4 regions of the Massilia sp. UYP32 genome follow, and region 2 is predicted to be linked to each of the others. Evidence: predicted binding sites of a transcription regulator. Region 2 holds the regulator's gene; each other region holds the start of a gene.
The links. Region 2 encodes LexA, which represses DNA repair genes until DNA is damaged. Its sites were predicted from a motif close to ACTGTATNNNNATACAGT; they were not measured.
Positions count from the first base shown of each region.

Region 1: the regulator LexA is predicted to act here: its motif matches at 2,314-2,331, upstream of ABIB42_RS20690 (DNA topoisomerase IV subunit B).
Region 3: the regulator LexA is predicted to act here: its motif matches at 2,014-2,031, upstream of ABIB42_RS12990 (putative DNA modification/repair radical SAM protein).
Region 4: the regulator LexA is predicted to act here: its motif matches at 2,955-2,972, upstream of recA (recombinase RecA).

Region 1 covers NZ_JBNDIK010000028.1:2,216-10,058, forward strand. Annotated here, with positions in the region: gene parC (DNA topoisomerase IV subunit A) at 1-215, opposite strand, end outside; gene ABIB42_RS20690 (DNA topoisomerase IV subunit B) at 250-2,247, opposite strand; gene ABIB42_RS20695 (response regulator) at 2,420-3,256, shown strand; gene ABIB42_RS20700 (gamma-glutamyl-gamma-aminobutyrate hydrolase family protein) at 3,323-4,321, shown strand; gene ABIB42_RS20705 (hypothetical protein) at 4,516-4,854, shown strand; gene ABIB42_RS20710 (YbdK family carboxylate-amine ligase) at 4,864-5,991, opposite strand; gene ABIB42_RS20715 (cation:proton antiporter) at 5,981-7,171, opposite strand; gene ABIB42_RS20720 (vWA domain-containing protein) at 7,393-7,843, opposite strand, start outside.
Region 2 covers NZ_JBNDIK010000009.1:169,070-176,912, reverse strand. Annotated here, with positions in the region: gene purF (amidophosphoribosyltransferase) at 1-1,010, shown strand, start outside; gene ABIB42_RS09365 (cystathionine gamma-synthase family protein) at 1,014-2,255, shown strand; gene ABIB42_RS09360 (tetratricopeptide repeat protein) at 2,376-3,092, shown strand; gene lexA (transcriptional repressor LexA) at 3,140-3,769, opposite strand; gene rpsF (30S ribosomal protein S6) at 4,054-4,446, shown strand; gene priB (primosomal replication protein N) at 4,488-4,778, shown strand; gene rpsR (30S ribosomal protein S18) at 4,810-5,100, shown strand; gene rplI (50S ribosomal protein L9) at 5,139-5,591, shown strand; gene ABIB42_RS09330 (replicative DNA helicase) at 5,701-7,098, shown strand; gene ABIB42_RS09325 (DUF47 domain-containing protein) at 7,189-7,815, shown strand; gene ABIB42_RS09320 (inorganic phosphate transporter) at 7,838-7,843, shown strand, end outside.
Region 3 covers NZ_JBNDIK010000014.1:122,797-130,639, forward strand. Annotated here, with positions in the region: gene ABIB42_RS12980 (EAL domain-containing response regulator) at 1-349, shown strand, start outside; gene ABIB42_RS12985 (tetratricopeptide repeat protein) at 356-1,939, shown strand; gene ABIB42_RS12990 (putative DNA modification/repair radical SAM protein) at 2,044-3,273, shown strand; gene ABIB42_RS12995 (UdgX family uracil-DNA binding protein) at 3,270-4,844, shown strand; gene ABIB42_RS13000 (TraB/GumN family protein) at 4,954-5,985, shown strand; tRNA gene ABIB42_RS13005 (tRNA-Gly) at 6,054-6,127, shown strand; gene ABIB42_RS13010 (aldo/keto reductase) at 6,219-7,148, shown strand; gene ABIB42_RS13015 (DUF6064 family protein) at 7,145-7,813, shown strand; gene ABIB42_RS13020 (DUF3828 domain-containing protein) at 7,834-7,843, opposite strand, start outside.
Region 4 covers NZ_JBNDIK010000021.1:15,895-23,737, forward strand. Annotated here, with positions in the region: gene ABIB42_RS17105 (sodium:solute symporter family protein) at 1-220, opposite strand, end outside; gene ABIB42_RS17110 (DUF4212 domain-containing protein) at 217-540, opposite strand; gene ABIB42_RS17115 (sensor histidine kinase) at 518-2,101, opposite strand; gene ABIB42_RS17120 (response regulator transcription factor) at 2,098-2,832, opposite strand; gene recA (recombinase RecA) at 3,035-4,111, shown strand; gene recX (recombination regulator RecX) at 4,184-4,645, shown strand; gene ABIB42_RS17135 (DUF2889 domain-containing protein) at 5,187-5,750, shown strand; gene sucC (ADP-forming succinate--CoA ligase subunit beta) at 5,819-6,988, shown strand; gene sucD (succinate--CoA ligase subunit alpha) at 7,007-7,843, shown strand, end outside.

The sequences.
Region 1 (7,843 bases), on a different contig from region 2:
GGCTTGGCGGTCGGGCCCAGGCCCAGTTCGTTCATCGCGTACAGGATGCGGCGCTGGACCGGCTTCTGGCCGTCCGACACGTCCGGCAGCGCGCGGCCCTTGACCACCGAGACGGCGTAGTCGAGGTAGGCGCGCTCGGCGAAGGTGGACAGGGTGAGCGTCTCGACGTCCGAGGGCTCGTGTTGTTGCTCAAAAAGGCTTGCTTGATTCGTCATGATGTCTGTTCGGTTGCTCGCGAGTTGCCGCGGATTAGATATCCGCCTCGGTCTCGTTCCCGTGTTCCTCGATCCACGCGCGACGCGCGGCGGCTTCGCCTTTGCCCATCAGCATATTGAAGCGCGATGCCGACTCGGCCACGTCGTACTGGCCGAACGATACCGGCAGCAGGCGGCGCGTGTCCGGGTTCATGGTGGTTTCCCACAGCTGCTCGGCGTTCATCTCGCCCAGGCCCTTGAAGCGCGAGATGCTCCACACGCCTTCCTTCAGGCCTTCTTTTTTCAGCTTGTCCTCGATCGCCAGCAGTTCGCCGTCGTCCAGCGCGTACAGTTTCTGGATCGGCTTCTTGCCGCGCGCCGGCACGTCGACGCGGTACAGGGGCGGACGCGCGATGCAGATGTTCCCGTTGCGGAACAGGGCCGGGAAGTGCTTGAAGAACAGCGTCAGCAGCAGCACCTGGATGTGCGAACCGTCGACGTCCGCATCGGACAGGATGCAGATCTTCCCGTAGCGCAGGCTGGAGAGGTCGGGCGAATCGTTCGGTCCATGCGGATCGACGCCGATCGCCACCGAGATATCGTGGATCTCGTTGTTGGCGAACAGGCGGTCGCGGTCGGTTTCCCACGAGTTGAGCACCTTGCCGCGCAGCGGCAGGATGGCCTGGAATTCCTTGTCGCGGCCCATCTTGGCCGAGCCGCCGGCCGAGTCGCCCTCGACCAGGAACAGTTCGTTGCGCGTGATGTCGGTCGACTCGCAATCGGTCAGCTTGCCCGGCAACACCGCCACGCCGGACGATTTCTTCTTCTCGACTTTTTGCAGCGAACGCAGGCGCGACTGGGCCTGCTTGATGACCAGTTCGGCCAGCTTCTTGCCGTATTCGACGTGCTGGTTCAGCCACAGCTCGAGCGGCGGCTTCGTAAACGTCGACACCAGCTTGAGCGCGTCGCGCGAATTCAGGCGTTCCTTGGTCTGGCCCTGGAATTGCGGGTCCAGCACCTTGGCCGACAGCACGAACGAGACGCGCGCGAACACGTCTTCGGGCAGCAGCTTGACGCCCTTCGGCAGCAGGCCGTGCAGCTCGACGAAGTTCTTCACCGCGCCGAACAGGCCGTCGCGCAGGCCGGCTTCGTGGGTGCCGCCGCTCACGGTCGGGATCAGGTTGACGTAGGACTCGCGCACCACGCCGCCTTCTTCGGTCCAGGCCACGACCCAGTCGGCGCCTTCGCCTTCGGCAAAGCTGTCGTCGCCCGCGGCGGCAAACTGCGCGCCTTCGAACAGCGGGATCAGGGTCTCGCCGTTCGAGCTCTGGGCCAGCGCCTCGTTCAGGTAGCCGCGCAGGCCTTCGTCGTAGCGCCAGGTCTGGACGTCGCCGGTCTTGGCGTTGGTGAGCGTGACCGTCACGCCCGGCAGCAGCACCGCCTTCGAGCGCAGCAGGCGCTGCAGGTCGCCCAGCGGGATGTTCGGGGAATCGAAATACTTGCCGTCCGGCCAGGCGGTGACGCGGGTGCCGTTCTTCTTGCCGCCACGCTCGGCAGGGCTGGACGTGAGCGGCTCGATCACTTCGCCGTCGGCGAACACCAGCTTGTGCTGGCCGTTGCCCTGGTCGTCCTTGCGCCACACCTCGATCTCGAGGCGCTTCGACAGCGCATTGGTGACCGAGACGCCGACCCCGTGCAGGCCGCCCGAGAAGGCGTAGGCGCCGCCCGAACCCTTGTCGAACTTGCCGCCGGCGTGCAGGCGGGTGAACACGATCTCGACCGTGGACACGCCTTCTTCCGGGTGGATACCGACCGGGATGCCGCGGCCGTCGTCCTCGACCGTGATCGAACCGTCCGGGTTCAGGGTCACGCCGATGTTCTTGCAGTGACCGCCCAGCGCTTCGTCGGAGGCGTTGTCGATCACTTCCTGGATGATGTGGAGCGGGTTCTCCGTCCGGGTGTACATGCCCGGGCGCTGTTTCACAGGTTCGAGTCCCTTGAGGACGCGGATGGATGATTCGCTATAGTCTGGAGCGGGTTTCTTGGAGGCCATCTTGAAGATTGTTTGTCGAATGCTCCGGCATTCTAACTTGTCGGGAGGAAAAGGTTAGGCTTTTTTACTGTTTAAATATACAGTAGTTTGCGCTGTGACGTGCTTTTCGCTTCGCACGTTTGTGCTAGATTAAGCCGGATAACCACGGCAATGCCAGGGAGGGGCGTTACCGATGCACTTGTCCAGCTATCCGTTTACCGTTCGCCTGATCGGGTTTACCCCGGGCGAAAGCGCGCGGCTCGAAGCCCTGCTGGCGCTGGCGCCGGGCGTGGGGCCGTCGTATTCTTGCCTGCACGACGACAGTTTGCAAGAGCCGGACCTGTATATCGCCAACGGCGACAGCCCGACCGCGCTGACCCGGCTCGGCTGCCTGCCGCCGGGATCGCTGCAGCCGGCGCTCGTCATCGGCAACGCCGGCAACCCCGGCGCCGGACCCTGGCGCACCCTGGCGCGGCCGGTCGACCCCGTGCAGCTGCATGAAGCCCTGGCCGAACTGCTCGATACCCGGGTCCAGGCGCTGGTGCAGCAGAGCACCCGCACGGTCCGGCGCGTGCTGGCCGAGCGCCGCCGCCGTCCGCGCCTGGCGCCGGATTGCGAAACGCCGGCATTCTACACGCGCCTGCGCCGTGGTCCCGTAGATGGGGCCGTTCTGATCGTCGACAAGGAATGCAAGCTGCGTAACCAGGTGGCGCGCGTGCTCGGCCCGCGCCGGGTGCCGGTGGAATGGACCGACAGCGTGTGCGCGGCGGTGCGCCTGTGCGACGAAACGCCGGTAGCGCTGGTGCTGATCAATACGGCGGCGGCCGGCATCGAACCGTATGAGGTGTGCAGCTCGATCAAGTCGCAGGACGGGGCGCAGCGCACGCCGGTGGTGTTCCTGGTCGAGCAATCCTTTCACTACGACAGCGTGCGTGCGCGCCGCGCCGGGGCGCGCGGCCTGCTCACGACGCCGGTCGCCGGCCGCCACTGGATGCTGACCTTCCAGAAGCTGCTCGACCTTCCGGTGTAGGCGGAACGCGACGTTTTGTAACAAGTTTATATTGTGCGCAGCGGTGGCGAAGTTATATTAATAGCCATGGCTGAAGACGATCAAATCAAGCGCAACGATGATTCCGCCGCGGACGTGGACGAGCGCCGCGAGACCCGCGTGCGCGTGCCCGAACGGCGCGCCAGCGGCGGCCAGTCGCGCGGGCCCGCGCGCTACCTGCGCGATGGCGACAATGCCGTCGCCCTGGCCGGCCGGGTCATCACCTCGCGTTTTCGCTCGCTGCGCGAACGCTTCAACCGCGATTTCATGCAGCGCACGCTGCACATCGGCGTCTCGGCCCGCATCTTTCATCCGGCCGCCGGCGCCAAGGGGCTGCTCAGCAAGAACCTGCAGTATCTCGAGGAATCGATCGCCCAATGGGTGATGTCGCGCGATGTGCTGGTGTTCATGATCCCCACCGTGAATACCAACGGCCTGCTGCACCCCAGTAACATCACCCTGCGCCACTATGCGCGCCACCTCGACGGCCTGGTGCTGCAGGGCGGGGCCGACGTGGCGCCGCAAACCTATTCCGAAACCCCCACCCGTCCCGAATGGAGCGGCGACCGCGCGCGCGACGTCTACGAACTCGAACTGCTGCACGAATTCGTCGACGCCGGCAAACCGGTGCTGGGCGTGTGCCGTGGTTGCCAGCTGATCAACGTCGCCTTCGGCGGCACCCTGCACCAGGACGTCGCCACCGACATGCCCGAAGCCCTGGCTCACGTGCATGACATCTACGACGCGCACCGCCACGCCATCGTCTTCCCCAAGGGCTCGTCGCTGGGCCGCATGTTCCCCAAGGTCGAGCGGGCGATGGTGAACTCGATTCACCACCAGGCGGTCAAGGATCTCGGGCGCGACATCCGCATCGAGGCCATGTCCGAGCCGGACGGCGTAATCGAGGCGATCCGCTATCAGCGCGCCAACTTCGTCATGGGCCTGCAGTGGCACCCCGAGTTCCACCGCGCCGGCGGCGTCGACCTGCTCGACTGCACCCCGGTGCTCGACGAATTCCTGCGCGCGGCGCGTGAAACCCGGCTGTAATTTCCCGCTTTAATTGCTCTACAGAATTAACTGTCACCAGACCTCATCCGGACTGCGATTCGATTGCCGAAAACGCTTGCTTTCGCCGCGCGAGGCGTGAATAATGAAATGAGAATCATTCGCATCTTGTGCGAATCTCGACTCTTCACGTCCGATCGTTGCCGACCGCAACCGCTTTTTTGGGAGACGCTTGCATGACCATTTCCACCCCCCGCACGACGCCGTCGGAACCGCGCAGCCAGGACGCGTTGCTGGTCGCGTCGCTCTTGCACCTGATGTCCAACTACACGACCCGCGGCGATGGCGAGCAGCCGTGCGTCAAGCTGGCGTCGGTGATCGAGCGCCACCTGTGCGCGCTGGCGCGCCTGCCGAACATCGATCCGGTGCTGCGCGCCACCTGCGAACAGCTGGCCGACCAGTGGGCGGTGGTGGTCGACGCCAAGCTGCCGCCGCCGGCGCCGGTGCGCCAGCCCTTGCTGGCGCGCTTCATGAAAGGCGGCTGGACCAGCAAGGCTGCGCCGCTCGCCGGTTGATGCCGCGCGCTAGCTCGCGCGGCCGCCGCGGAAATGCTGGATCGCCGCATTGACCATGCCCTCGACGCTGCCTTCGCGCTCCACGTGGCGGCGCAGGATGGTCGCGTCGCTGCCGTCGTGCACCGCCGCCGCCAGGTGTTTCAAGGCATCCACGCTGCCCAGCGCCTCGGCATGCGGCAGCATGGTTTCGAGCGTCGCCAGGATGTCTTCGCGCATCGGCACGTTGTCGTAGGTCTTCGGATGCGTGATGCTGCCGTCCAGGCCGAAGCGGCAGGCCTGGAAGCGGTTGTAGTTATAAACTAAATAGTCATCCTCTACAGGAGCTTCTTCCTTCCTCTCCAGCAGATGCCGGCACAGCGCCTGCAGGTAGCCGGCCAGCGCCGCCGCCCGCTCCACCGTGAGCGGCGTGTCGCATACGCGCAGCTCGATGGTGCCGTACTCCGGCTTGGGCCGCAGGTCCCAATAAAAGTCCTTCATGCTCTTGATGATGTTGGTGCGTTCCATCTTGGCGAAGTAGACGTCGGTGAACTCCTGCCAGCTGAGCGTGAACGGCGCGCGGCCGCTCATCGGGAAGGCGAACACGGAATTCAGGCGCGCCGATTCGAACAGGCTGTCGTGGCCCTGCACATAGGGCGACGATGCCGACAGCGCGATGAAGTGCGGCAGGTAGCGGTTCAATGCATGCAGCAGATACAGCGCGTCGTCGCCGTTGGCGCAGCCGATGTGCACGTGCTGGCCGAACACCGTGAACTGCTTGGCCAGGTAGCCGTACAGCTGCGACAGGTATTCGTAGCGCGGCTTGGCAGAAATGCGCTGGTCGGACCAGTGCTGGAACGGATGCGTGCCGCCGCCGGCGATGCCGATATTGAGCACGTCGCTGGCCGCCACCAGGGTGTCGCGGATCTCGGTCAGTTCCGCCAGCAGCGGCGCGTAGGCCGTGTGCACGCTCGAGTTAATCTCGATCATGCTCTCGGTGATCTCGGGCGTGACGTTGCCCGGGAACGGCTTGCGCTTCAATAAGTGCATCAGGTCGGGGCTGGCCGCAGTCAGGTTGAAATCCGACAGGCTGACCAGTTGCAGTTCCAGCTCGACCCCGAAGGTGAGCGGCTGCGAAGGGTTGAAGGCTTCAAGCGACATGGGTCGACTCCGGTGCTTCGCGCGCCCAGATCAGCGCGCGCTGGATGATGATCGGGCCGAAGACTTCGAGCAGCATCGTCACGGCGGCCATCGCATACAGTTCTTCGACCACTTTCAGGCCGGCATAGCGCGCGTGCTCGAGCAGCAGGATCACGAACACGGCCAGCGGCGCCAGCCCGAGGCCGGTGAGCGCCCCCTTGCGCCAGGTGACGCCCGACAGGTGGGCGAACGCCGTCACCCCGGCCACCTTGGCGAACATGCGCGCCACCACCACGCTGATGGCGAGCAGCGCGCCGGCGGCCACCAGGCGCCAGTCGAGGGTCGAGGCGGCATACACGAACAGCAGCACGGTCAGCACCTCGCCCAGCGCGCCGAAGTTGCGCTGGGTCTGGGTAAAGGCGACGCGCCGGTAGCGCACCGTCAGGCCGAAGGCCAGCGGCGCCACCACCGGCGTCAGGCCGGCGCTGTCGCACACGGCCACCAGCAGGATGATCGCGAGGGCGAAGGCGACGGTGGCGTCCTGCTGAACGTTGCCGATCGCGCGCAGCAGGCTTGGGGTGACCACGCCGAAGATGGCGCCGATCAGGATCGAGCCGGCCAGCATCACCAGGCTTTGCCACAGCGCTTCGCCGACGGCGTCATAGGTGCGGAACAGCCAGATGCCGATGATGGCGTTGAAGGCGAACACCGACAGCACGCAGTTCAGGGCCGACAGGTGCAGCACCCGCTCCGTCATCTGGCCCGAGCTTTTCTGTTCGTTGACCACCCGCACCACGGTGGCGGGCGAGGTCGCCATCGACAGCGCCGCCATCAGCAGGGCGGTCAGGCGACCGACGCCGAAGGCGCTGGCGACGACATAGACGAGGATGAAGGTCAGCGCCGCCTCGACCAGGCCGGCCACGCCGATCCAGGGATTGTTGACCAGCCAGCGCAGGTTGATGCGGTTGCCCAGTTCGAACAGGATCAGGCCGAAGGCGACGTTGGCCAGCAGCGAGACCGGCCCCATGTCAGGGGCGGGCAGGGCGCCGATCTGGGTGCTGCCGAGGGCGAAGCCGACCAGGCCATAGAAGCTGATGCGCGGCAGGCCGGTCCAGCGCTGCCCAAATTCGCCGGCCAGCCAGGCGAGCGCGATCGCCAGCGGCCACGCGAGACTCGTCAACAAGGACAGCAGGTCTGGCATTCGTGTTCCCCTCTAGTCTTTTATGTGGTGCGCGCTTGCCGCCGGCGTTCGCGGATTCTACAAGCGGACGAGGCACGCACGATTGTCCTGGCTCGCCCGTCCACGCGCTTTGTGTCGAGACACGGCGAGCGGCGGGCGAGTGGCTCGATCATAGCGATTCCAGCAAGGCCGTCCGTGTCCGCACTAACACAGTGCGTAAAGACATTATTTGTCTAGGGGAATTACTTACTGAGCAGGCGCATTGCCCGTTCCAGGCCGTCCAGCGTGATCGGGAACATGCGGTTGTTCATGATCTGGCGGATCAGCGCGATCGACTGCCGATACTGCCACAGGTGTTCCGGCTCCGGATTGAGCCAGGCGAACTTGGGAAACGTCGACACGAAGCGCGCCAGCCAGGCCGCGCCCGGCTCTTCGTTGTTGTACTCGACCGAGCCGCCCGGCGCCATCACCTCGTACGGGCTCATGGTGGCGTCGCCGACGAAGATCAGGCGGGTGTCGGGCGGATACTTGCGCAGCACGTCCCAGGTGTCGAAACGCTCGCTGTGGCGACGGCGGTTGTTCTTCCACAGGTAATCGTAGACGCAGTTGTGGAAGTAGTAGAACTCCATGTTCTTGAACTCGCTGCTGGCGGCCGAGAACAGTTCTTCGGTGCGCTCGATGTGGTCGTCCATC
Region 2 (7,843 bases):
CGCAGATATCGGGCCACGGCATGCTGGCCTTCCGCGATCCGTTCGGCATCCGCCCGCTGTGCCTGGGCGTCAACGAGACCGAGCAGGGCAACGAGTACCTGGTGGCCAGCGAATCGGTCGCCCTGGAGGGCCTGGGCTTCCGTTTCGTGCGCGACATCGCGCCGGGCGAAGCGGTCTTCATCGACGAAAACAACCAGCTGCACGAGCGCCAGTGCGCCGAGAACCCGTCGCTCAACCCGTGCGCCTTCGAGTTCGTCTACCTGGCCCGTCCGGATTCCGTGATCGACGGCGCCTCGGTGTACGCCACCCGCCTGCGCATGGGCGAGTACCTGGCCGACAAGGTCAGCAAGGAGATCCCGGTCGACGAGATCGACGTGGTGATGCCGATCCCCGATTCCTCGCGCCCGGCCGCGATCCAGCTGGCATTGAAGCTCGGCGTCGAATACCGCGAAGGCTTCATCAAGAACCGCTACATCGGCCGCACCTTCATCATGCCGGGCCAGGGCATGCGCAAGAAATCGGTGCGCCAGAAACTGAACGCGATTAGCTCCGAGTTCAAGGACAAGAACGTGCTGCTGGTCGACGATTCGATCGTGCGCGGCACCACCAGCCGCGAGATCGTGCAGATGGCGCGCGAAGCCGGCGCCCGCAAGGTGTTCTTCGCCTCGGCCGCGCCGCCGGTGCTGTACCCGAACGTGTACGGCATCGACATGCCGACCCGCGACGAGCTGATCGCCCATGGCCGCACGGTCGAGGAAGTGTGCCGCGAGATCACGGCCGACCGCGTGGTGTACCAGGACGTCGACGCGCTCAAGCGCGCGATCTCGGACGTCAATCCGGCGCTGAAGAACTTCGAGGCCTCGTGTTTCGACGGCGTCTACGTCACCGGCGACGTGACCCCCGAATACCTGGACCGCCAGGAATCGGCGCGTCACAATCCGAAGTCGAAGGACGCCGAGGACAAGGTGCGCACCCAGCTCAACCTGAATCCGCCGGTGGCGGCCGAGTAAACCATGTCGGATAACAAGCACTACGGTTTCACGACCACCATCCTGCACAACGATCGCCGCAAGACGATCGAGCAGGGTTCGCTGCACAAGCCGGTGCACACCTCGGTCGCCTTCGGCTATGCCGATGCGCGCCAGCTGGCGTCGGTATTCCAGGGCAAGGAGCCGGGCTTTCGCTACGGCCGCCAGGGCAACCCGACGGTGTCGGCCCTGGAAGACAAGATCAGCAGGATGGAAGACGGCGTCGCCACCCTGTGCTTCGGCACCGGCATGGCGGCGATCGGCGCGCTGTTCCAGGCGCTCCTGAAAGCCGGCGACCACATCGTCTCGTCGAGCTTCCTGTTCGGGAACACCAACAGCCTGTGGCAGACGGTGGCGGGGCAGGGCGTCGACGTCGCTTTCGTCGACGCCACCGACGTGGCCCGGGTGGAAGCGGCGCTGCAACCGAACACCCGTATGGTGTTCGTCGAGACCATCGCCAATCCGCGCACGCAGGTGGCGGACCTGGCCCGCATCGGCGAACTGTGCCGCGCGCGCGGCATCCTGTACGTGGTCGACAACACGATGACCACGCCCTGGCTGTTCCGTCCGAGGGACGTGCATGCCGGGCTGGTGGTCAATTCGCTGACCAAGTCGATCGGCGGCCACGGCATCGCGCTGGGCGGCGCGCTGACCGACACGGGCCTGTTCGACTGGGCCGCGTATCCGAACATCGCCCAGAACTTCAGAAAGCAGACAGCAAGTGCGCAAGGCATGGCGCAGCTGCGGGCCAAGGCGCTGCGCGACTTTGGCGCCGCGCTGGGGCCGGAAGCGGCGCACCACATCGCGGTCGGCGCCGAGACGCTGGCCCTGCGCATGGAGCGCACCTGCGCCAATGCGCTGGCGCTGGCGACGATGCTCGAAGCCGATGACCGGGTCGCCGCCGTGCATTATCCGGGCCTGGCCTCGCACCCGCAGCACGCGATCGTCGAGACCCTGTTTCGCTCCGGCGGCTCGCTCTTGAGCTTCGAGCTGAAGGACGAGATCGACCCGTTCGATTACCTGAACCGCCTCAAGTTGGCGATCCCGGCCTCGAACCTGGGCGACAACCGCACCCTGGTGATTCCGGTGGCGCACACGATATTCTTCGAGATGGGGCCCGAGCGGCGCGCCAGCATGGGCATCGCGGAAGGCCTGATCCGGGTGTCGGTGGGCATCGAGGACACCGCCGACCTGGTCGGCGACTTCCGCCAGGCGCTGGATGCGTAAAGCCAGGTAAAACTGTCCTGATGGGGCCGGCAAATGCCGGCCTCGTCGTTTTTGCGGTTGAGCCCAGCCGTAAAACACGGCTATCATGGACTTTTACCAGCCCAGCCTTACGGTATGCCCATGAAACGAATCCTGTCCTGCCTGTTCCTCGCGGTGTCCTTCGCAAGCGGTGGCGCCGCCTTCGCCGGCGAACTCGAGGATGCCAACGCCCTGTTCGAGAAGAAGGACTATGCGGGCGCGCTCAAGCTGTACACCAAGCTGGCCAATGCCGGCAATCCACAGGCCCAGCAGCAGCTGGGCCAGATGTACTGGTATGGCGAAGCCGGCGCGGTCGACGAGGCAAAGGCGAAGGAGTGGTTCGAAAAGTCGGCCGCCAAGGGCAATAAGGTCGCCGCCGACTCGCTCGTGATCATGCAGCAGCGCGTCCTTCGCCGCGCCGAGATCGACTACTGGATCAAGGGCTACGATGGCGCCGAGCTGCAGTCGGGCGAATACCGCTGCCCGTCGCCGCGCATCCCGGCGGTGTCGAAGATCAATGAAGAGATCGAGCGCGTGAACAACGCCGTGACCAGCTGGCAGGATTGCTACAACAAGATGGTGACCAACCTGAACGCGCAGTCGCCGCTGACCAAGCGCATCCCGCCCGACATCGCCAAGCTGATGAACAAGCAGGAAACCGAGGCCTCGACCGCCTATCTGGAGGCGGTGCGCCAGAACATCGCCGAGGGAGCGAAAGTCAATTCGAAGATGGTATTGGCCGATTTCGCCGCCTGGCGCAGCGCGACCGAGGCCTTCGTGGACCAGCATAATGCGGTGGTCAACAAGGCCAAGCAATAATAGTGAATGCCGGCCCGCAGGCCGGCGTGCTCAAGAGGTGAAGTCGATCAGTTCCAGCTGCGCATCAACCCAACCGCCAGTCCCTCGAGCGCAAACTCTTCGTCGGGCGTGACTTCGATGACCTTGAAGTCGGGGTTCTCGGGCAGCAGTTCGACCAGGTCGCCGGTCTTGCGGTAGCGCTTGACGGTGACTTCCTCGCCCAGGCGGGCGACGACGATCTGGCCGTTCTTGGCGCTGTCGATTTTCTTGACCGCCAAAAAGTCGCCATCCATGATGCCGGCGTCGCGCATCGACCAGCCTTTTACCTTGAGCAAGAAGTCGGGCCGCGCCGCGAACATCGCGGTGTCGACGTTATAGGTCGCTTCGACGTGTTCTTGCGCCAGGATCGGATTGCCGGCGGCGACGCGACCGACCAGCGGCAGCGACATCAGGGAAGGTGGCGGCATCGGGATCTGCTCGACGCTGGCGCCGACCAGGCGGATGCCGCGCGAAGTGCCCGGCGAAATCTCGATCGCGCCCTTGCGCGCCAGGGCTTGCAGGTGTTCTTCGGCCGCATTGGCCGAACGGAAGCCCAGTTCGGCCGCGATTTCGGCCCGGGTCGGAGGGAAACCCGTGTTCTCGATCGCTTCCTTGATCAGGTTAAGGATCTGTTCTTGCCTTGCAGTGAGCTTGAGCATAAATAATCTTGCAGCAACGGGTTGTAGAGGTAGACTGTATTTTTGTACAGTATTCTGCTATACGCAAGTGATATACACGAAAAAGCGCAAAAAAAGCGCGCACAAGACAAAAAACAGGGCGTCCATGGGCCTAATTGTCGAGTGAGCGCGGCGCCGCGATGGGGCGCTTGACAGCAAAGTTCCCTTTTTGCCCATTTCACGCTATACTAGCTGGCTGTTCCCTTCCCACACTCGTCTTGACGCCGAGGTGGGCATTTATGTAAAACGTCCTCAAGGAGTAATGCATGCGTCATTATGAAATCGTTTTTATCGTCCATCCGGACCAGAGCGAGCAAGTCCCGGCGATGATCGAGCGTTACAAGACCACGGTGACCAGCCGCGGCGGTAACATCCATCGCGTGGAAGACTGGGGCCGCCGCCAGATGGCTTACCAGATCCAGAAGCTGCCAAAGGCTCACTACATCTGCCTGAACATCGAGTGCGACAACGAGACCCTGGTCGAGCTGGAAACCGCATTCAAGTTCAATGATGCCGTTCTGCGTCATCTGACCGTCAAGATGAAGAAAGCAGAAACCGCACCGTCGCCGATGATGAAATCGGTGCAGCGCGAAGACGCAGCCAAGAGCCACCGTGCAGAAGCAGCCGCTCCTGCAGCTGCCCCGGCCGCCGCTGCCTAAGATTTTTTCCAGGAATTCGTAGCAAGCAGTAGTAGAACCGGGTGAACCAGCTCCAGCTCGTGGCGACCATCGCCGAGCGTGATGTCCTGCGCTACACCCCGGCCGGCGTGCCGATCGTTTCAGCCGTCCTGATGCACAGTTCGCATCAGCGCGAGGCGGGGATCGATCGCCTGGTCGAGTTCGAAGTTCCCGCGTTCGCCGCGGGCGAGATTTCGGGCAGGTTCGGAAACGCCGAGCTCGGCGCCAGCTACCGCTTCGATGGATTCCTCGCACGAAAAAATCGCAACAGCAAAGCCCTGGTGTTTCACATCATTGATTTCAGTGCCGCCTAGTTCGGCAATTTAGATATACAGGAGCCTCGAAATGGCATTCGGTAAAAAGTTCGACAAAAACAAAGCCAAAGAAAAACTGAAGCGCAAGCAGCAGAACCCGCTGTTCAAGCGCAAGAAATTCTGCCGCTTCACCGCCGCCGGCGTTGAGCAGGTCGACTACAAAGACGTCGACACCCTGAAGGACTTCGTCCAGGAAAACGGCAAGATCATGCCAGCACGTCTGACCGGCACCAAGGCGCACTACCAGCGTCAGGTCGACACCGCCATCAAGCGCGCCCGTTACCTGGCGCTGCTGCCGTACACCGACCTGCACCACGGTTAATCGTCGGTCACGACAGTCAGATATCCTGGAGATAAAACATGCAAGTTATTCTGTTGGAAAAAGTTATCAACGTCGGCAACCTGGGCGACGTCGTCAAAGTCAAGGATGGTTACGCACGTAACTTCCTGATCCCACAAAAGATGGCACGCCGCGCTACCGCGTCGGCAGTGGCCGAGTTCGAAGCCAAGCGCGCCGAACTGGAAAAAGCAGCCGCCGAGAAACTGGCAGCCGCCCAAGCCCAAGGCGACAAGCTGAGCGGCCTGACCGTCACCATCGGCCAGAAGGCCGGCGTCGACGGCCGTCTGTTCGGTTCGGTCACCAACGCGGACATCGCTGAAGCGCTGACCAAGCAGGGCTTCCCGGTCGAAAAAGCTGCCGTTCGCCTGCCGAACGGCCCGCTGAAGACCACCGGCGAATTCCCGGTTGCAGTCGCCCTGCACACCGACGTCGTGTCGGAAATCACCATCGCTGTCGTGGGCGAAGCTGCCTAAGCGAATGCTGAACTGAAGTAAAAGCAGTGCACAAAAAAGCCGGGTTCTCCCGGCTTTTTTGCTTTTGAAACTCACCAATTATGACAGCCGTGTGACAGGAGAAGGTATAATGCCGCCCATGAACGCAGCACCCTCAGACCCGCAGATCGAAGCCCTGCGCATTCCCCCGCACTCCATCGAAGCAGAGCAGTCCGTCATCGGCGGCCTGCTGCGCGATAATGCCGCCTGGGACCGCATCGCCGACTTCATGCATGCGGAAGACTTCTACCGTTACGATCACCGCATCATCTTCGAACAGATGGTTCGCCTGATCAACGCCGGCAAGCCGGCCGACGTGATCACGGTCTATGAAGCCTGCAACCAGCTCGGCAAGGCCGAGGAAGTGGGTGGCCTGCAATACCTGAACGCGATGGCGCAGAACACGCCGTCGGCCGCCAATATCCGCCGCTACGCCGAGATCGTGCGCGACCGCGGCATCCTGCGCCAGCTGATCACCGTCGCCGACGAGATTTCCGGCAATGCCTTCAATCCGCAGGGCAAGGAAGTCAAGCAGATGCTCGACGAAGCGGAATCGCGGATCTTCGCCATCGCCGAGCAGGGCGCCCGTGGCGCCCAGGGCTGGCTGGCGGTGCAGCCGCTGCTGACCCAGGTGGTCGAGCGCATCGACGAACTGTACTCGCGCGAAAACCAGGGCGAGATCACCGGCGTGCCGACCGGCTTCATCGACCTCGACCGCATGACCTCCGGCCTGCAGCCGGGCGACCTGGTCATCGTCGCCGGCCGTCCATCGATGGGCAAGACCGCGTTCTCGGTGAACATCGGCGAGAACGTCGCGATCGAGGCCGGCCTGCCGGTCGCCGTGTTCTCGATGGAGATGGGCGGCGCCCAGCTGGCCATGCGTATGCTCGGCTCGGTCGGCCAGCTCGACCAGCACCGCCTGCGTACCGGCCGCCTGCACGACGAGGACTGGCCGCGCCTGACGCACGCCATCCAGAAGATGAACGATGCCCAGCTGTACATCGACGAAACCCCCGCATTGAACCCGATCGAGATGCGCGCGCGGGCACGCCGCCTGGCGCGCCAGTGCGGCAAGCTCGGCCTGATCATCGTCGACTACCTGCAGCTGATGCAGGGTTCGAAGCCGGGCGACAACCGCGCCTCCGAGATTTCCGAGATCTCGCGCTCGCTCAAGGGCCTGGCGAAGGAACTGCAGTGCCCCGTGATCGCGCTGTCGCAGCTGAACCGCTCGCTGGAACAACGCCCCAACAAACGTCCCGTGATGTCCGACCTGCGCGAATCCGGCGCTATCGAACAGGATGCGGACGTGATCATCTTCCTGTACCGCGACGAAGTCTATAACCCGGATTCGCCTGACAAAGGCACCGCCGAGATCATCATCGGCAAGCAGCGTAATGGCCCGATCGGGGCGATTCGTCTGACCTGGATTGGCCAATACACCAAATTTGGCAATTACAGCGGCAACCTGTCTATCTACCAGGGCGACTAAGCCGCATACCGCGGCCAGCGTCACGCCGCATACCATGCCGTCGCTTTTCCCGGAGCGTCGGCAATACCGAGAGAAAAACGGAGAAAAACAATGTTTGGACGCTTTTTGCCTAAAGAAGGCAATTTCTTTGAACTGTTCAACCAGCACGCGGCCTTGTGCGTGAAGGGTGCCCATGAAATGGTCGGCCTGATGACCAATTTCGACGATCTGGAAACCCGTACCCATGCGGTCGAAACGATCGAAAAACAGGCCGACAAGATCACCTACGCCACGGTCGACCTGCTGCACAAGACCTTCATCACTCCGCTCGACCGCGACGACATCCACAAGCTGATCACGCGCATGGACGACATCCTGGACATGATGGAAGACGCGGCCCAGACCGTGTCGCTGTACGACCTGCATGCGGTGACGCCGGAGGCGAAACGCCTGGCCGAGCTGTGCCTGTCGTGCTGCCTGAAGGTGCAGGAAGCGGTCTCGATGCTGCACGATATGGACAATGCGCCAAAGATCGTCGCCATCTGCGAAGAGATCGACCGCTTCGAGTCGGACGCCGACCACGTGATGCGCGCCGCCATGTCCAAGCTGTTCCGCGACGAACCGGACGTGCGCAACCTGATCAAGATGAAGGCGATCTACGAGATCCTGGAAACCGTGACCGACCGCTGCGAAGACGTGGCCAACATCATCGAAGGCATCATCGTCGAAAACGCGTAAGCGTCGTTCGAGCGAAACAACCATGGAT
Region 3 (7,843 bases), on a different contig from region 2:
GTTGGGCGTGTCGATCGCGATCGACGATTTCGGCACCGGCTACTCGTCCTTGTCGTACCTGCACCGCTTCCCGATCCACACCGTCAAGATCGACCAGTCCTTCGTCAAGGAGATCCACCAGGAAGACGGCCATTATCCGGTGATCCTGGCGATCATCTCGATCGCGCGCGGCCTGGGCCTGAACCTGATCGCCGAAGGCGTCGAGACCGAGGAGCAGGCGCGCTACCTGCGCGCCAACGGCTGCCTGACGATGCAGGGCTACCTGTACTACCGTCCGATTTCGCTGCAGGACTTCATGGCCGCGCTGCGCACCCAGTCGGGCGCCAGCCTGCGCGCGGTGCAGGCCTGACCGAACATGCTCGACGCCCCGCTGCAATCGAGCGCCACGCCCACTTACAGCGCTGCGCATTCCGCCGAATTCCTCCGTGTGAAAGCGCAGGCCGAGCGCGGCGTGGCCCAGGCCCAGCACAGCCTGGGCTTCATGTACGTGAGCGGCCAGGGCGTGCTGAAGAACGACGAGCTGGCGGTGGCCTGGTACCGGATGGCGGCGGCGGCGGGCCTGGCGCAGGCCCAGTACAACCTCGGCGTGATGTTCCAGAAGGGCCAGGGCGTCGAGCAGGACTTCGGCCAGGCGGCCCACTGGTACGGGCGCGCGGCCGACCAGGGTTACGCGCCGGCCCAGTACAACCTGGGCTGGCTGTACGCGAAAGGCCATGGCGTGGCCAGCGACGTGGGCCGGGCGCTGCACTGGTTCAGCCAGGCGGCGGACCAGGGCGAGCCGGGCGCGCAGCACAACCTGGGCATGATGTTCGAGACCGGCAAGGGCGTGGCCCAGGACCAGGAAGCGGCGCTGCACTGGTACCGGCGCGCCGCCGAGCAGGGCTATGTGCGCTCGCAGTACAACCTGGGGCTGCGCTACGAGGCCGGCCAGGGCGTGGCGCGCGACGCCCGCGAAGCGCTGGCCTGGATGCGCAAGGCGGCGGAGCAGGGCCATGCGCCGGCCCAGTTCAACCTCGGCCTGCGCTACGACAAGGGCCAGGACGTCGAGCAGGACAGCCGGCAGGCGATCCTGTGGTACGGCCGCGCCGGCGAGCAGGGGCATGCCAGCTCGCAGTTCAATCTCGCGCTCATTTACGACACCGGCCACGGCGTCCCGCGCGACGAAGCGCTGGCCCTGACGTGGTACCGGCGCGCCGCGGAACAAGGCCATGCCGGCGCCCAGAACAGCCTCGGCATGCGCCATGAACACGGACAGGGTGTGGCGGTCGACGCGGCGCAGGCGGCCGCCTGGTACCGGCGCGCGGCCGAGCAGGGGCTGCCGGCGGCCCAGTACCACCTGGGACAGTTGCTCGATGCCGGCAACGGGGCCGAGCAGGATCCGGCCCAGGCGACACAGTGGTATCGCAAGGCGGCCGAGCAGGGCCACCTGCGGGCCCAGTTCGACCTGGGCCTGCGTTTCGAGGCTGGCAACGGCGTCGAGCAGGACAGCGCGCAGGCGCTGGCCTGGTACCGGCGTGCGGCCGGCCAGGATTACGCGCCGGCCCAGTACATGGTGGGCGCGCTGCTCGACCGGATCGAGACCGGCGACCCGGTCGAGGCGACCGACTGGTTCCACAAGGCGGCCGACCAGAAGCACGCGCTGGCGCAGTTCGAGCTGGGGCTGCGCTACGACTGCGGCAAGGGCGTGGAGCGCGACTACGAGGCGGCCCATTTCTGGTACCTGTGCGCCGCGCGCCAGGGTCATGCGCGGGCCCAGTTCAACCTCGGCGTGATGTATGCGGCCGGGCAGGGCGCCCAGCGCGACCTGGTCGAGGCCTATGCCTGGCTGCACCGGGCCGGCGGCGCCGGCGTGGCGGCGGCCAACGCCTATCTGGCGAAGCTCGCGGGCCGGATGGAGGCGCAACAGTTGTCCCAGGCCGAGCGCCTGATTGCTGGTTGATGCACCGCATTTGAACCGGCAGCACGTGCGCACGGCTGCGCCAGCGCACCGTATGCGTAGGCACGCCGCGTTATACTGTATGCCCATACAGTCACGCGCGCGCGATGGAACTCAACGACAAGCTCGAAATCCTGGCCGACGCGGCCAAGTACGACGCATCCTGCGCCAGCAGCGGTGCGCCCAAGCGCGGCTCCGAAGGCAAGGACGGCCTGGGCGCCACCACCGGCATGGGCATCTGCCACAGCTATACGCCGGACGGCCGCTGCGTCTCGCTGCTCAAGATCCTGCTCACCAATTTCTGCATCTACGACTGCCAGTACTGCATCAACCGGCGCACCTCGAACGTGCCGCGGGCGCGCTTCGCGGTCGATGAAGTCGTGAAGCTGACCCAGGATTTTTACCTGCGCAACTACATCGACGGCCTGTTCCTCAGCTCGGGCATCATCCAGTCGGCCGACTACACGATGGAGCAGCTGGTGGCAGTGGCGCGCCAGCTGCGCGAGGTGCACCAGTTCCGCGGCTACATCCACCTCAAGACCATTCCCGACGCCGATCCGCTCCTGATCCAGGAGGCCGGCCGCTGGGCCGACCGCCTGTCGGTGAACATCGAGCTGCCGACCCACGACAGCGTGACCCGCCTCGCGCCCGAAAAAAGCGTCCACACGATCAAGCTGGCGATGGGCTCGATCCGGCGCAAACTGGACGAAAAAGCCGAAGAGCCGAAGGCGCCGGCCTTCGCGCCGGCTGGCCAGAGCACGCAGATGATCGTCGGCGCCGACGCCAGCGACGACCACACCATCCTGAACACGGCCGAGACGCTGTACGGCAGCTACAAGCTCAAGCGCGTGTATTACTCGGCCTTCAGCCCGATCCCGCACAGCCCCGGCAGCGTGCCGCTGGCGCCGCCGCCGCTGCTGCGCGAGCACCGCCTGTACCAGGCAGACTTTTTATTGCGCGGCTACGGCTTCACGGCTGGTGAACTGATGCCGCAAACGGGCAACCTGGCACTGGACGTCGACCCCAAGCTGGCCTGGGCCCTGGCCAATCGCGAGCACTTCCCGATGGACCTGAACCGGGTGGATGCGTCGCTGATCCCGCGCATTCCCGGCATTGGCCTGCGCAACGCCAAGCGCATCGTCGAGCTGCGCCGCCTGCGCCGCATCCGCTGGGAAGATTTATCTCGCCTGCGTTGCAGCCTCAAGAAGCTGGCGCCCTTCGTCGTCACCGCCGACTACAAGCCGGCGCAGGGCGCGACCAGTTCCGAGCTGCTGCGCAAGCACATGGCCGATGCGCCGCAGCAGATGAACCTGTGGCCCGAATTGCAGGCGGCATGAGCGCCAGCGCCGGCGCGGATGCCAATGCCAGCGCCGCCGCCCTCGCCGCGACCGCGGTGGCGAGCGTGCGCGCGGGCCAGCCGCTGCTGGTGGACGGTTTCACCGCATGGCGCGCGGTGGCGCGCGAACTGTTGCGCGCCGGCGTGCCGCCCGAGGCGGTGACCTGGGGTGCGCCAGGCGCCGACCTGTTCTCGGGTGCGCCGGCTTCCCAAGCAGCTGCGCATAATGAAGGCGACCTCCTGTCGTCTCCGGCCAAACCGCAAGCGGCCGAACAGGAGCCTTCCAATGCAACGGCGCCAAGGCCGCATGTCCCTCGCTCCCTGATGGAGATGCTGCAGACCGCCGCCTGCTACCGCGATCACGACCGCTGGGCCTTCCTGTATCGGGTGATCTGGCGCTGGCAACAGGGCGAGCACGACGTGCAATCGCCCGCCGATCCGGACGGGCAGCGGCTGCACGTGATGGTCAAGGCGGTGCGGCGCGAGGTACACGATATGCACGCCTACATCCGATTCCGTGAACGGCCGATCGAGGCCGGCGCGCCCCATTTCGTGGCCTGGTTCGAACCCAGCCACGACGTCCTGCCGCAGGTGGCCGAGCATTTTGTGGCGCGCATGGGCAAGGTGAGCTGGATGATCGCCACGCCCGACGCCAGCGTGCTATGGGACGGCGCCACCCTGCACCATACCGGCCCGCTGATGTCGAGCGCGGCCGACCTCGACGATGCGGGCGAGGCCCTGTGGCTGACCTATTACCGCAGCATCTTCAACCCGGCGCGCCTGAACACGCAGGTCATGAACAGCCACATCCCGTCGCGCTTCTGGAAGAACCTGCCGGAAGGCGCGCTGGTGCCGTCGCTGGTGAGCCAGGCCGGCCTCGGCGCGCGCCGCATCGGCCAGGTCGAGGCGGTAGGGCGGCGCAGCGGTCGCACGATCCCGATCGAAGCCGAACAGGCGCAGCCCGAGCGCCAGCAGCCGTCGAAGCTGGACGAGTGCCGGCGCTGCGACCTGTGGGAACACGCGACCCAGGCGGTCGGCGGCGAGGGGCCGAAGCACGCGCAGATCATGCTCGTCGGCGAGCAGCCGGGCGACCAGGAAGACCTGGCCGGCCAGCCCTTCGTCGGCCCGGCCGGCAAGCTGCTCGACCGCGTGTTCGAGCAGGCCGGCGTGGAGCGCAAGGGCGTCTACATCACCAACGCCGTCAAGCATTTCAAGTGGGAGCCGCGCGGCAAGCGGCGCCTGCACAAGACGCCGGCGCAGAAGGAGATCGAGGCCTGCCACTACTGGCTCGAGAAGGAGATCGCCACCCGCAAGCCCAAGGTCATCGTGGCGATGGGCGCGACCGCGCTCAAGTCGGTGCTGCAGGCGGGCAGTGCGACGCTCAAGGACAAGCTGGGACGGCCCATACGCCATGGCGACAGCTGGGTGGTGACGATCTACCACCCGTCGTACGTGCTGCGCGTGCCGGACGAGGCGTCCAAGCACGAGGCGTTTTCGGTGATGGTCAAGGGCTTGAAGCTGGCGCAGGAATTATTGGACCGGCCAGATGTGCCGGAGCCGCCGGAAAGCTGACGTATGCATGATATGCGCCGTTCATGTAATTGAAACAGCCGTGTTACAGCGGCTTCGCTGACGCTGCCATTGGCGTAAGATCTGGCGATTCCCATCACCGGATCATTTCATGAGCAAACTCGCCGTACCTGCTTTCTGCATATGCATGCTGGCCGCTCCCGCCTGGGCGCAATCGGAAGATGCGACCGTCCCGGCGCAGGCCGCCGTCGATGTGCTTGAGACCGCCGCCGAACCGGCGCCGGAGCAGATCCACGTCGTGGCCCAGCGCCCCGGACCGGGCATGTGGAAGGTAACGAAGGGCGAGCACGTCTTGTGGGTGTTCGGCATGTACGGGCCGGTGCCAAAGAACATGCAGTGGCGCTCGCAGCAGGTCGAAAACGTCATCATGAATTCGCACGAATACCTGTCGGCGCCAAGCGTCTCGGCCAACCCGGGTTTCTTCAGGGGGATCACGCTGCTGCCAAGTTTCATCGGCATGCGCAAGAATCCGGATGGCGCAACCTTGCGTGACCTGATGCCGGCGGAGGAGTATGCGCGCTGGACCACGCTCAAGTCCAGGTACTTGCCCGAGAACGACGACGTCGAGCGCGAGCGCCCGATCTTCGCGGCGGAGGTGTTGTCGAACGCCGCGCGCAAGCAGGCGGGCCTGGTCGACAGCTACGCGGTGCGCAAGCCGCTGCTGGACCTGGTCAAGAAGGCGAAGCTGAAGGAGACCTCGTCGACTTTCCAGCTGCCGATGGACAATGCGCGCACGGTGCTGAAGAACTTCAAGAAATCGACCCTGGGCGACGCCGCCTGCCTGGCGCGTACGATGGCCACGCTGGAGCAGGACATCGAGGCCGCCAGCCAGCGCGCCAATGCCTGGGCCAAGGGCGATATGGATGAAATGCGCAAGCTGGATTTCGCCAGCCGCGAAGAGGCCTGTTCCGGCGCCCTGATGAACAGCGCGGCATTCGATGCCGAGCCCGAATTCAAGCATATGAGGGCGCGTGCGAACGAAAAATGGATCGCTTCGGCCGAGAAGGCGCTCGCGGCCAATGCCTCGACCTTCGCCGTGCTGAAGATCGAGGATATCTTCGACCCGACAGGGGTAATCTCGGCGCTGGCGGCGAAGGGATATGCGGTCGAGCAGCCGGATTGATCCGGGGCAGGCGCGGGAGGGGCGGAAAATTGTCAAACCGTCCCAAACGCGCGTAGAATGCTGGCAACGCGGGTGTAGTTCAATGGTAGAACGGCAGCTTCCCAAGCTTCATACGAGGGTTCGATTCCCTTCACCCGCTCCAGTTGCCATTCCTGTGGCTGAGCAGCGCCATCCCGTCTCCGATCGCGATATCCTCCGAGTTCTTCCGTTTTGCCGAGCAAGGAGCGCTTCGCATGAGCCCCGTTTCGCCTTTACGCCGCCACCTGTTGCAATCCGTGCTCGCCGCATCCGGCAGCCTGGCCCTGCCATCGCTCCATGCCGCACCAGGTCCCGCGCCGCTGCTCACCCGCCCGATTCCCTCGTCCGGCGAGCAGCTCCCCGTCATCGGCCTGGGCAGCTGGATCACCTTCAACGTCGGCCGCGACCCGCAGGCGCGCAAGGAATGCCAGGAGGTGATGCGCCAGTTCTTCGCCGGCGGCGGTCGGATGATCGATTCCTCCCCGATGTACGGCTCGGCCCAGGACGTGATCGGCGAAGCGATACAGGCCATCAAGCCGCAGCGCCTGTTCTCGGCCGACAAGGTGTGGATCAGCGGCGGCGCGCGTGGCGTGCAGCAGATCGAGGCATCGCGCAAGCTGTGGCGCGTGCCGCGCTTCGACCTGCTGCAGGTGCATAACCTGCTGTCGTGGGAAGAGCATCTGAAGACCCTGCTGGCGATGAAGAAGGAAGGGCGGCTGCGCTATGTCGGCATCACGACGTCCGAAGGCCGGCGCCATGGCGAGATCGAAAAGATCATGGCCTCGCAACCCATCGACTTCGTTCAGGTCTCGTACAATGCCCTTGATCGTGAGGTGGAGCAGCGCATCCTGCCGCTGGCGCGCGAGCGCCGCATCGGCGTGATCGCCAACCGGCCATTCCGCCAGGGAGACCTGACGCAGGCGCTGGCCGGCAAGCCGCTGCCCGGCTGGGCCGCGGACATCGGCTGCACCACCTGGGCCCAGGCGCTGCTGAAGTTCATCGTGTCCCACCCCGCCGTCACCTGCGCGATCCCTGCCACCTCCAGCGTGGCCCACGTGCGCGAGAACCTGCTGGCCGGCACCGGCCGCATGCCCGACGAGGCCCTGCGCAAGCGCATCGCCCAGGACGCCGAAAGGCTGGCATGAGCGAATGGTGGACCGAGTGGGCGAGCTACAGGCTGTCGGACTTGTTGATGTTTTCGCAGCGCAGCTACTACCGGCTCATCGCCTTGTACAACGAGGCGGTCTGGCCTGCGCACCTGCTGGCGCTGGCGGCCGGTCTGGCCATCATCGGCTGCGTTGCGCGTCCTGGCGCCCGTACGCGCCGCGGCGCGCTGCTGTTGCTGGCATCGGCCTGGGCCTGGGTCGGCTGGGCATATCACCTGGAACGCTATGCGGGCATCAATACCGCCGGTCCTTATTTCGCGCTCGCATTCGGCGTGCAGGCCCTGTTGCTGTTCTTCGTGGCGCTGCGGCCGCACGGCGCCGCGCCGGCCCACGCGCAGAAACATGTGGCGCTGGGCCTTTCCGCCCTGGCGGTGCTCGGGTATCCGCTGCTCGCGCTGGGCAGTAGTCGCGGCTGGAACCACGCTGAAGTATTCGGTATCGCGCCCGATCCGACCGCCGTCGCCACGCTGGGAGTGCTGCTGGCTTGTCGCGCCCATCCACTCTATTGGCTGATTCCGCTGGCCTGGTGTGCGGTGAGCGGCGCGACCCTGATGGAGCTGCGCGTGGGCTATGCCTGGCTGTTGCCGACGTTTGCGATTCTTGCAGTTGCTGCCGGTTTGCTCTTCAGGCACTCAAGACACTAGCCAGTACATTGATTCCGATGTTATTTGTCA
Region 4 (7,843 bases), on a different contig from region 2:
GCCCGGCGACGTAGTATTCGGTGACGCTCGAGGTGCGGCAGATCACGCCGATGATCGCGTACAGGGCGATGGTGGCGAACATGAACAGGTGGCCGATCCACAGGCGCGGCATGCCCTCCTGCTCGAGCAGGGCGACGGCGACCAGGAACAGCGCGAAGCAGCCGGTGTACCACAGGTAGTAGCGCGCCAGCTTGCTGAAATAAGGTGGCTTGCCGCTCATCGTGGCTTATCCCCGGCGCCCGCCGCAGTATTGGCCGCAGCGTCGCGGTCGAGCCGGCGCATGCGCCAGGCATAGAAGCCGATGATGGCCAGCGACACCAGCGAGGCGCCTTGCGCCGCCATGTAGAACGACAGCGGCCAGCCGAACACCTCGAAGCGCGCCAGCTCGCGCGCGAAGAACACGGTGCCGAAGCCGGTCGCCAGCCACAGCGCCAGCAGCAGCAGGGTCATCTTGCGGGTGCGCTCCCAGTGCATGGCGTTGGCGCAGCGGCGCCGCGCCGCGGCGTCATGGTGGGGGTCAAGGGGCGGCGTCGGGTTCATGGAGCGGAGGAGGGAAAGTCAGGCGGAACAGGCTGCCCGGGAAGCGCGCGGAGTGGCTGCGCGGGTTGTTGAAGATGTCGATCTCGGCGCCGTGCTGCTGCGCGATCTCGCGCACGATCGCCAGGCCCAGGCCGCTGCCCTGGGTATTGCTGCCCAGGATGCGGTAGAAGCGCTCGAACACGCGTTCGCGCTCGCTCGGGGCGATGCCGGGGCCGGTGTCCTCGACCTCGAGCAGGGCCGGTCCGCCGGCGCCGTCGCGCCGCACGCGCACCGTGACGCTGCCGCCGGCCGGCGTGTAGCGCAGCGCATTGTCGATCAGGTTCGACAGCAGTTCGCGCAGCATCAGCGGCTGGCCGGCGATGACGACCGGGCCTTCGTCGGCGGTGGGCGGCTCGAAGCCCAGGTCGATCTCGCCCGCGAACGAGGCCTGCACCCAGTCCTGCACCGTCTCGCGGGCCAGGCGCGGCAGGTCGATCTCGGCGAAGGCCAGGCCGGCCTGCGGCTGGTTTTCGGCGCGCGCCAGCGCCAGCAGCTGGTTCACCAGGCGCGTGGCCGATTCCGAACTCTTGGCCAGCTGTTCCAGCGAGCGGTGGATCTCGGCCGGGTCGAGCTGGCGCAGGGCCAGCTCGGACTGCATGCGCATGCCGGCCAGCGGGGTCTTCATCTGGTGCGCGGCGTCGGCGATGAAGCGCTTCTGCATCGCCACCGATTCGCCCAGGCGCTCGAGCATGTCGTTGAACGAGCCGACCAGCGGCGAGATTTCTTCGGGCACCTGGCGCGGATCGATCGGCGACAGGTCGTCCTGGGGCCGCGCCCGGATGCGCTGCTGCAGCTCGGCCAGCGGGGTCAGGCCGCGCGACAGCGCAAACCACACCAGCGCCAGGATCACCGGCAGGATGATGAACTGGGGCAGGATCACGCCCTTGATGATCTCGCCCGCCAGGTGCGCGCGCTTGTCGAGCGTCTCGGCCACCTGCACCAGGGCCAGCGGCGGTTCGAGCGGCGGCTGCGGGGAACGCTCGTGCAATGGGTCGAGGTTGATGTAGGTGTAGGCGACCCGGATCGGCGTGCCGTGGATGCTGTCGTTGCGGAACTCGACCGCGCCGCTGCGCGCATGCTCGTCGTCGGCGTTCATCCGCGGCCGCGGCAGGTCGCGGTCGCCGTCCAGCAGCTCGCCGTCGGGTCCGGCCAGCAGGTAATAGACGCTGTCGACGTCGTCGGCGCGCAGGATGTCGCGGCCGGACGGATGCAGCTGGCCGGCCGCCTTGCCGGCCACGCTGCGGATCTGCTGGCCCAGCACCGTGACCCGGTCTTCGAGCGCGTCGTCGAACGGCTGGTTGGCGATCGACTTGGCGACGAGATAGGTGATGGCGATGCTCATCGGCCACAGCAGCAGCAGCGGGGCCAGCATCCAGTCGAGGATCTCGCCGAACAGCGAATGGCGGATGTTCTCGTCCGGCTCGGGATTCGGCGGGACGTAGGTCGGCTCGGCCGGCGCCGCCGGGGGAGCGGCCGACCCGTGCTCAGGCCAGGGCGTCAAGCCGGCGTCGCGTTCGTTCACCTGTCGGCGACGGTTGCCGTTGCGGTTGCTGCGCTGCGCTCGGCGGAGGCGCTGGCGGCGGCCTCGGAGAATTTCTCGAGGCAGTAGCCCAGGCCGCGCACGGTGGCGATGCGCACGCCGCCGACTTCGATCTTCTTGCGCAGGCGGTGCACGTAGACCTCGATCGCGTTGTTCGAGACTTCCTCGCCCCATTCGCACAAGTGGTCAACCAATTGTTCCTTGGATACCAGACGGCCGGTGCGCGCCAGCAGCACTTCGAGCAGGCCGAGCTCGCGCGCCGAGAGGTCGAGCATCTGGTCATTGATGTAGGCGCTGCGGCCGACCTGGTCGTAGACCAGCGGGCCGTGGCGCACCACGGTCGGGCCGCCGCCGGCGCCGCGGCGGGTGAGGGCGCGCACCCGCGCCTCGAGTTCGGACAGGGCGAACGGCTTGGCCATGTAGTCGTCGGCGCCCAGGTCGAGGCCTTCCACGCGCTGCTCGACGGAATCGGCGGCGGTGAGGATCAGGACCGGCAGCAGCGAGGCGCGGGCGCGCAGGCGGCGCAGCACCTCGAGCCCCGACATCTTCGGCAGGCCGAGGTCGAGGATGAGCAGGTCGAACTCCTGGGTGGAGAGGGCGGTGTCGGCATCCTGGCCGTTCTTGACGTAATCGATGGCGTAGCCGGACTGGCGCAAGGATCGCGTCAGGCCGTCGGCAAGTACGCTATCATCTTCAGCGAGCAGAATTCGCATAATGGCACCTCGGTTATCGCGTTAGACAAACTCAGACCCGTATTGTGTTTGATTTGTCGCAACAATGCGAGCCTGGGTCCATTTCTTGACAAGATGGCCACGTATTAGTGCTTGCAAAAACCACTGGATTTTTATACAGTAGTGGCTCTTGAAGTGCGCGTGCGCGCCCACACCTTGCCTACTCCACGATTGAAAGTACACCATGGACGACAAAAAATCCGCATTGAACGCCTCTGAAAAAGGCAAGGCGCTGGCAGCCGCCCTGGCGCAAATCGAAAAGCAGTTCGGCAAGGGCTCGGTCATGCGCATGGACACCAGCGCACCGGTCGAGGAAGTGCAGACTGTTTCCACCGGCTCGCTGGGCCTCGACATCGCGCTGGGCGTCGGCGGCCTGCCGCGCGGCCGTATCGTCGAGATCTACGGCCCTGAATCGTCGGGTAAAACCACCCTGACCCTGCAGACCATCGCCCAGATGCAAAAACTGGGCGGCACCTGCGCCTTCATCGACGCCGAGCACGCGCTCGACGTGACCTATGCCCAAAAATTGGGCATCAACCTGGGCGACCTGCTGATCTCGCAGCCGGATACCGGCGAACAGGCGCTCGAAATCACCGACGCACTGGTGCGTTCGGGCAGCGTCGACCTGGTGGTCATCGACTCGGTGGCGGCACTGACCCCGCGCGCCGAGATCGAAGGCGACATGGGCGATTCGCTGCCGGGCCTGCAGGCGCGCCTGATGTCGCAAGCACTGCGCAAGCTGACCGGTTCGATCAACCGCACCAACACGCTGGTGATCTTCATTAACCAGATCCGCATGAAGATCGGCGTCATGTTCGGCAGCCCAGAGACGACCACCGGCGGTAACGCACTGAAGTTCTACGCCTCCGTGCGCATGGACATCCGTCGTACCGGTTCGATCAAGTCGGGCGACGAAGTGATCGGTAACGAAACCAAGGTCAAGGTCGTCAAGAACAAGATCGCGCCACCGTTCAAGGAAGCCCACTTCGACATCCTGTACGGAGCAGGCACCTCGCGCGAAGGCGAAATCCTGGACCTGGGCGCCGACAACAAGATCGTCGAGAAATCGGGCTCGTGGTACAGCTATAACGGCGAGCGCATCGGCCAGGGCAAGGACAATGCCCGTCAGTTCCTGGTGGATCGCCCAGCCCTGGCGCGTGAGATCGAAAACAAGGTCCGCGCCGCCCTGGGCGTGCGTGAACTGCCGCCGGTGGCAGCCGGTGGCGACGACAAGCCAAAGCTGCAGGCTGTTGGTGAGTAATCGTCTGGCGAGGGCGGCGCGGCAAGGTAGCGCCGTGGCTGTTCGCGCCATGTTGTCGACGATGGTGTTGCCATGCCAGCACCCGTACTGAGCCTCAAGGCGCGCGCGCTGCGCTATCTGTCGCAGCGCGAGCACAGCCGGTTCGAGTTGCGGCGCAAGCTGGCCAAGTATGCCCAGGAAGACGAAGACGTCGACGCCCTCCTGGATTTCCTTGAAAAGAATAACTGGCTGTCGCAAGAACGTTTTGCCGAGTCCCTGATCAACCGTAAGGCCAGCCGCTACGGCAACAGCCGTGTGGTGGCGGAGCTGCAAAGCCATGGCGTCACCGGCGATGCACTGGTCGAGATCAAGGCTGGGCTGTCCGACAGCGAGACCGCGCGCGCCGTCGAAGTCTGGCAGCGCAAGTTCGGCACCGTCGCCACCGACGCGGCAATGCGGGCCAAGCAGATGCGCTTCCTGTTGCAGCGCGGCTTTTCCCAGCGCGCGGCGCGGGTGGCAATGCAAGGTAGCCCTGCGGACGACGAGTTGTCGTAGGGTGGACGGATTTTCCGTCCACGCGTTCAACTACAATATGCGTCATTACAGCGTGCCTTTGACTAAGATGTACGTCATTACAGCGTGCCTCGAAGGACTTCATGTCCGTGACGCTGATCTGGCGGCCATACCTCTCCAGGCGCCAGCGTGGAGCGCCATCTCCCGATATGCCTAGGGCATATTCCTCAACGGGCGATGGCGCTGCACGCTGGCGCTTTGTTACGCCTGACCGTCCGATCACTGACTGATCCTATCCCAACCACATATCTTTCATTCACGTCGTGAATGGCTTGGCGACTCGCATTAAAGACGGGCGAATAATATAAGCGGCAAACGCGCCGTCATATTCCCCCGAAGTCCCTTCATCTCCTCGTAGTATCCCTTACTAACCTTTCTTTCCCATGCGCCGCTGTGGACGCTGTGCTAAACTTTGCGGGTTTAAGCAGCGCCGCATGAGCGGTTGTTGTCGCAGAAGCTGCGGCAACGTGCACGAAGCACACCGGCTGCATCACTAACCGCCGTCTCGACGGCACTGGTATTTATGCCTTTGTCACCTCCCGTATCGCGCTCGCTCCGGCATACGCGCGCCATCACAGTCGAAGCGTTCGCGCGCGACGATGGCTTGTGGGACCTCGATGCCAGCATCCGCGATGTGAAGACGCGTACTGTCGCGCTTGCTTCCGGCGAACGGCCCGGCGGCACGCCGGTGCACGACCTCAAGCTGCGCGTGACCATTGACCGCGACCTCAACATCGTCGATGCCGAAGCCGCATCCGATGCCGTCCCGTATCCGGGCTATTGCGATACCATCGGCCCTGCCTACAAGAAGTTGATCGGGCTCTCGCTCGTGAACCATTTCCGGTTGCATCTGAAAGACCGCCTATCCGGCGTGCTCGGCTGCACCCATTTGACCGAATTGGCCCAGGTGCTGCCAACCGCAGCCTTGCAAGCCTTTGCTGACGACAATGTCGATGCCCCAGGCGGGCTCGGCGGCTCGTCAACCGACCGTCCATTTGAGCTCGACCGTTGCCACGCCCTGCGCAGCGACGGCCCTGCCGTGGCCAAATACTACCCACGCTGGTCGATCAAGGCCGTCTCGGGTTAGCGTTCGTCGTTTTATTTTTTGTAGTTCAACCGTATTTCTAATTCAGTAATAGAAGAAGGGAAGCCAGCATGAAGATCCATGAGTACCAGGGCAAAGAGATCCTCCGAAAATTCGGGGTGACCGTTCCGCGCGGCATTCCGTGCATGTCGGTGGAAGAGGCTGTCAAGGCAGCTGAAGAACTGGGCGGTCCGGTCTGGGTGGTCAAGGCCCAGATCCACGCTGGTGGCCGTGGCAAGGGCGGTGGCGTCAAGGTCGCCAAGTCGATCGAACAAGTCAAGGAATACGCTGACCAGATCATGGGCATGCAGCTGGTGACCCACCAGACCGGCCCGGAAGGCCAGAAAGTGCGTCGCCTGATGATCGAAGAAGGCGCCGACATCAAGCAGGAACTGTACGTCTCGCTGGTCACCGACCGCGTGACCCAGAAGGTCGTGCTGATGGCGTCGTCGGAAGGCGGCATGGACATCGAAGAAGTCGCGCACAGCAATCCTGAAAAAATCCACAACGTCGTGATCGATCCGGCCGTCGGCCTGACCGACGCCGACGCCGACAGCATCGCCGCCAAGATCGGCGTGCCGGAGGGCTCGATCGCCGACGCACGCGCCAACCTGCAAGGCCTGTACAAAGCCTACTGGGATACCGACGCATCGCTGGCAGAAATCAACCCGCTGATCGTGACCGGCTCGGGCAAGATCATCGCCCTGGACGCGAAATTCAACTTCGACGCCAACGCGCTGTTCCGTCACCCAGAGATCGTCGCCTACCGCGACCTGGACGAAGAAGATCCAGCCGAAGTCGAAGCATCGAAATTCGACCTGGCTTACATCTCGCTGGACGGCAACATCGGCTGCCTGGTGAACGGCGCCGGCCTGGCCATGGCCACCATGGACACCATCAAGCTGTTCGGCGGCGAGCCGGCCAACTTCCTGGACGTGGGCGGTGGCGCCACGGCCGAGAAAGTGACCGAAGCCTTCAAGATCATGCTGAAGAACCCGGAACTGAAGGCCATCCTGGTCAACATCTTCGGCGGCATCATGCGTTGCGACGTCATCGCCGAAGGCGTGATCACCGCATCGAAAGCCGTGTCGCTGCAAGTGCCGCTGGTCGTGCGCATGAAGGGCACCAACGAAGACCTGGGCAAGAAGATGCTGGCTGACTCGGGTCTGCCAATCATCGCCGCAGACACGATGGAAGACGCAGCGAAGTCGGTCGTCGCCGCCGCCGCTGGTAAAGCCTAATTCGCTAAGGAAATAAAAATGTCGATTCTGATCAACAAAGACACCAAAGTCATCACCCAGGGCATCACCGGCAAGACCGGCCAATTCCACACCCGTATGTGCCGCGACTACGCGAACGGCAAGGAAGCCTTCGTCGCAGGCGTGAACCCGAAGAAAGCCGGTGAAGATTTCGAAGGCATTCCAATCTACGCATCGGTCAAGGAAGCCAAGTCGGAAACCGGCGCCACCGTGTCGGTCATCTACGTCCCACCGGCAGGCGCAGCCGCCGCCATCTGGGAAGCCGTTGAAGCCGAGCTGGACCTGGCAATCTGCATCACCGAAGGCATCCCTGTCCGCGACATGATGGAAATCAAGGATCGCATGGCGAAAGCCGGTTCCAAGACCCTGCTGCTGGGCCCGAACTGCCCAGGCCTGATCACCCCTGACGAAATCAAGATCGGCATCATGCCGGGCCACATCCACAAGAAGGGCCGTATCGGCGTCGTGTCGCGTTCGGGCACCCTGACCTATGAAGCAGTCGGCCAGCTGACCGCGCTGGGCCTGGGCCAATCGTCGGCAGTCGGCATCGGCGGTGACCCGATCAACGGCCTGAAGCACATCGACGTGATGCGCATGTTCAACGACGATCCTGACACCGACGCGGTCATCATGATCGGCGAAATCGGCGGTCCTGACGAAGCGAACGCCGCTCACTGGATCAAGGACAACATGAAGAAGCCAGTGGTTGGCTTCATCGCTGGCGTGACCGCGCCTCCGGGCAAGCGCATGGGCCACGCCGGCGCGCTGATCTCGGGCGGCGCCGACACCGCGCAAGCCAAGCTGGAAATCATGGAAGCCTGCGGCATCAAGGTCACC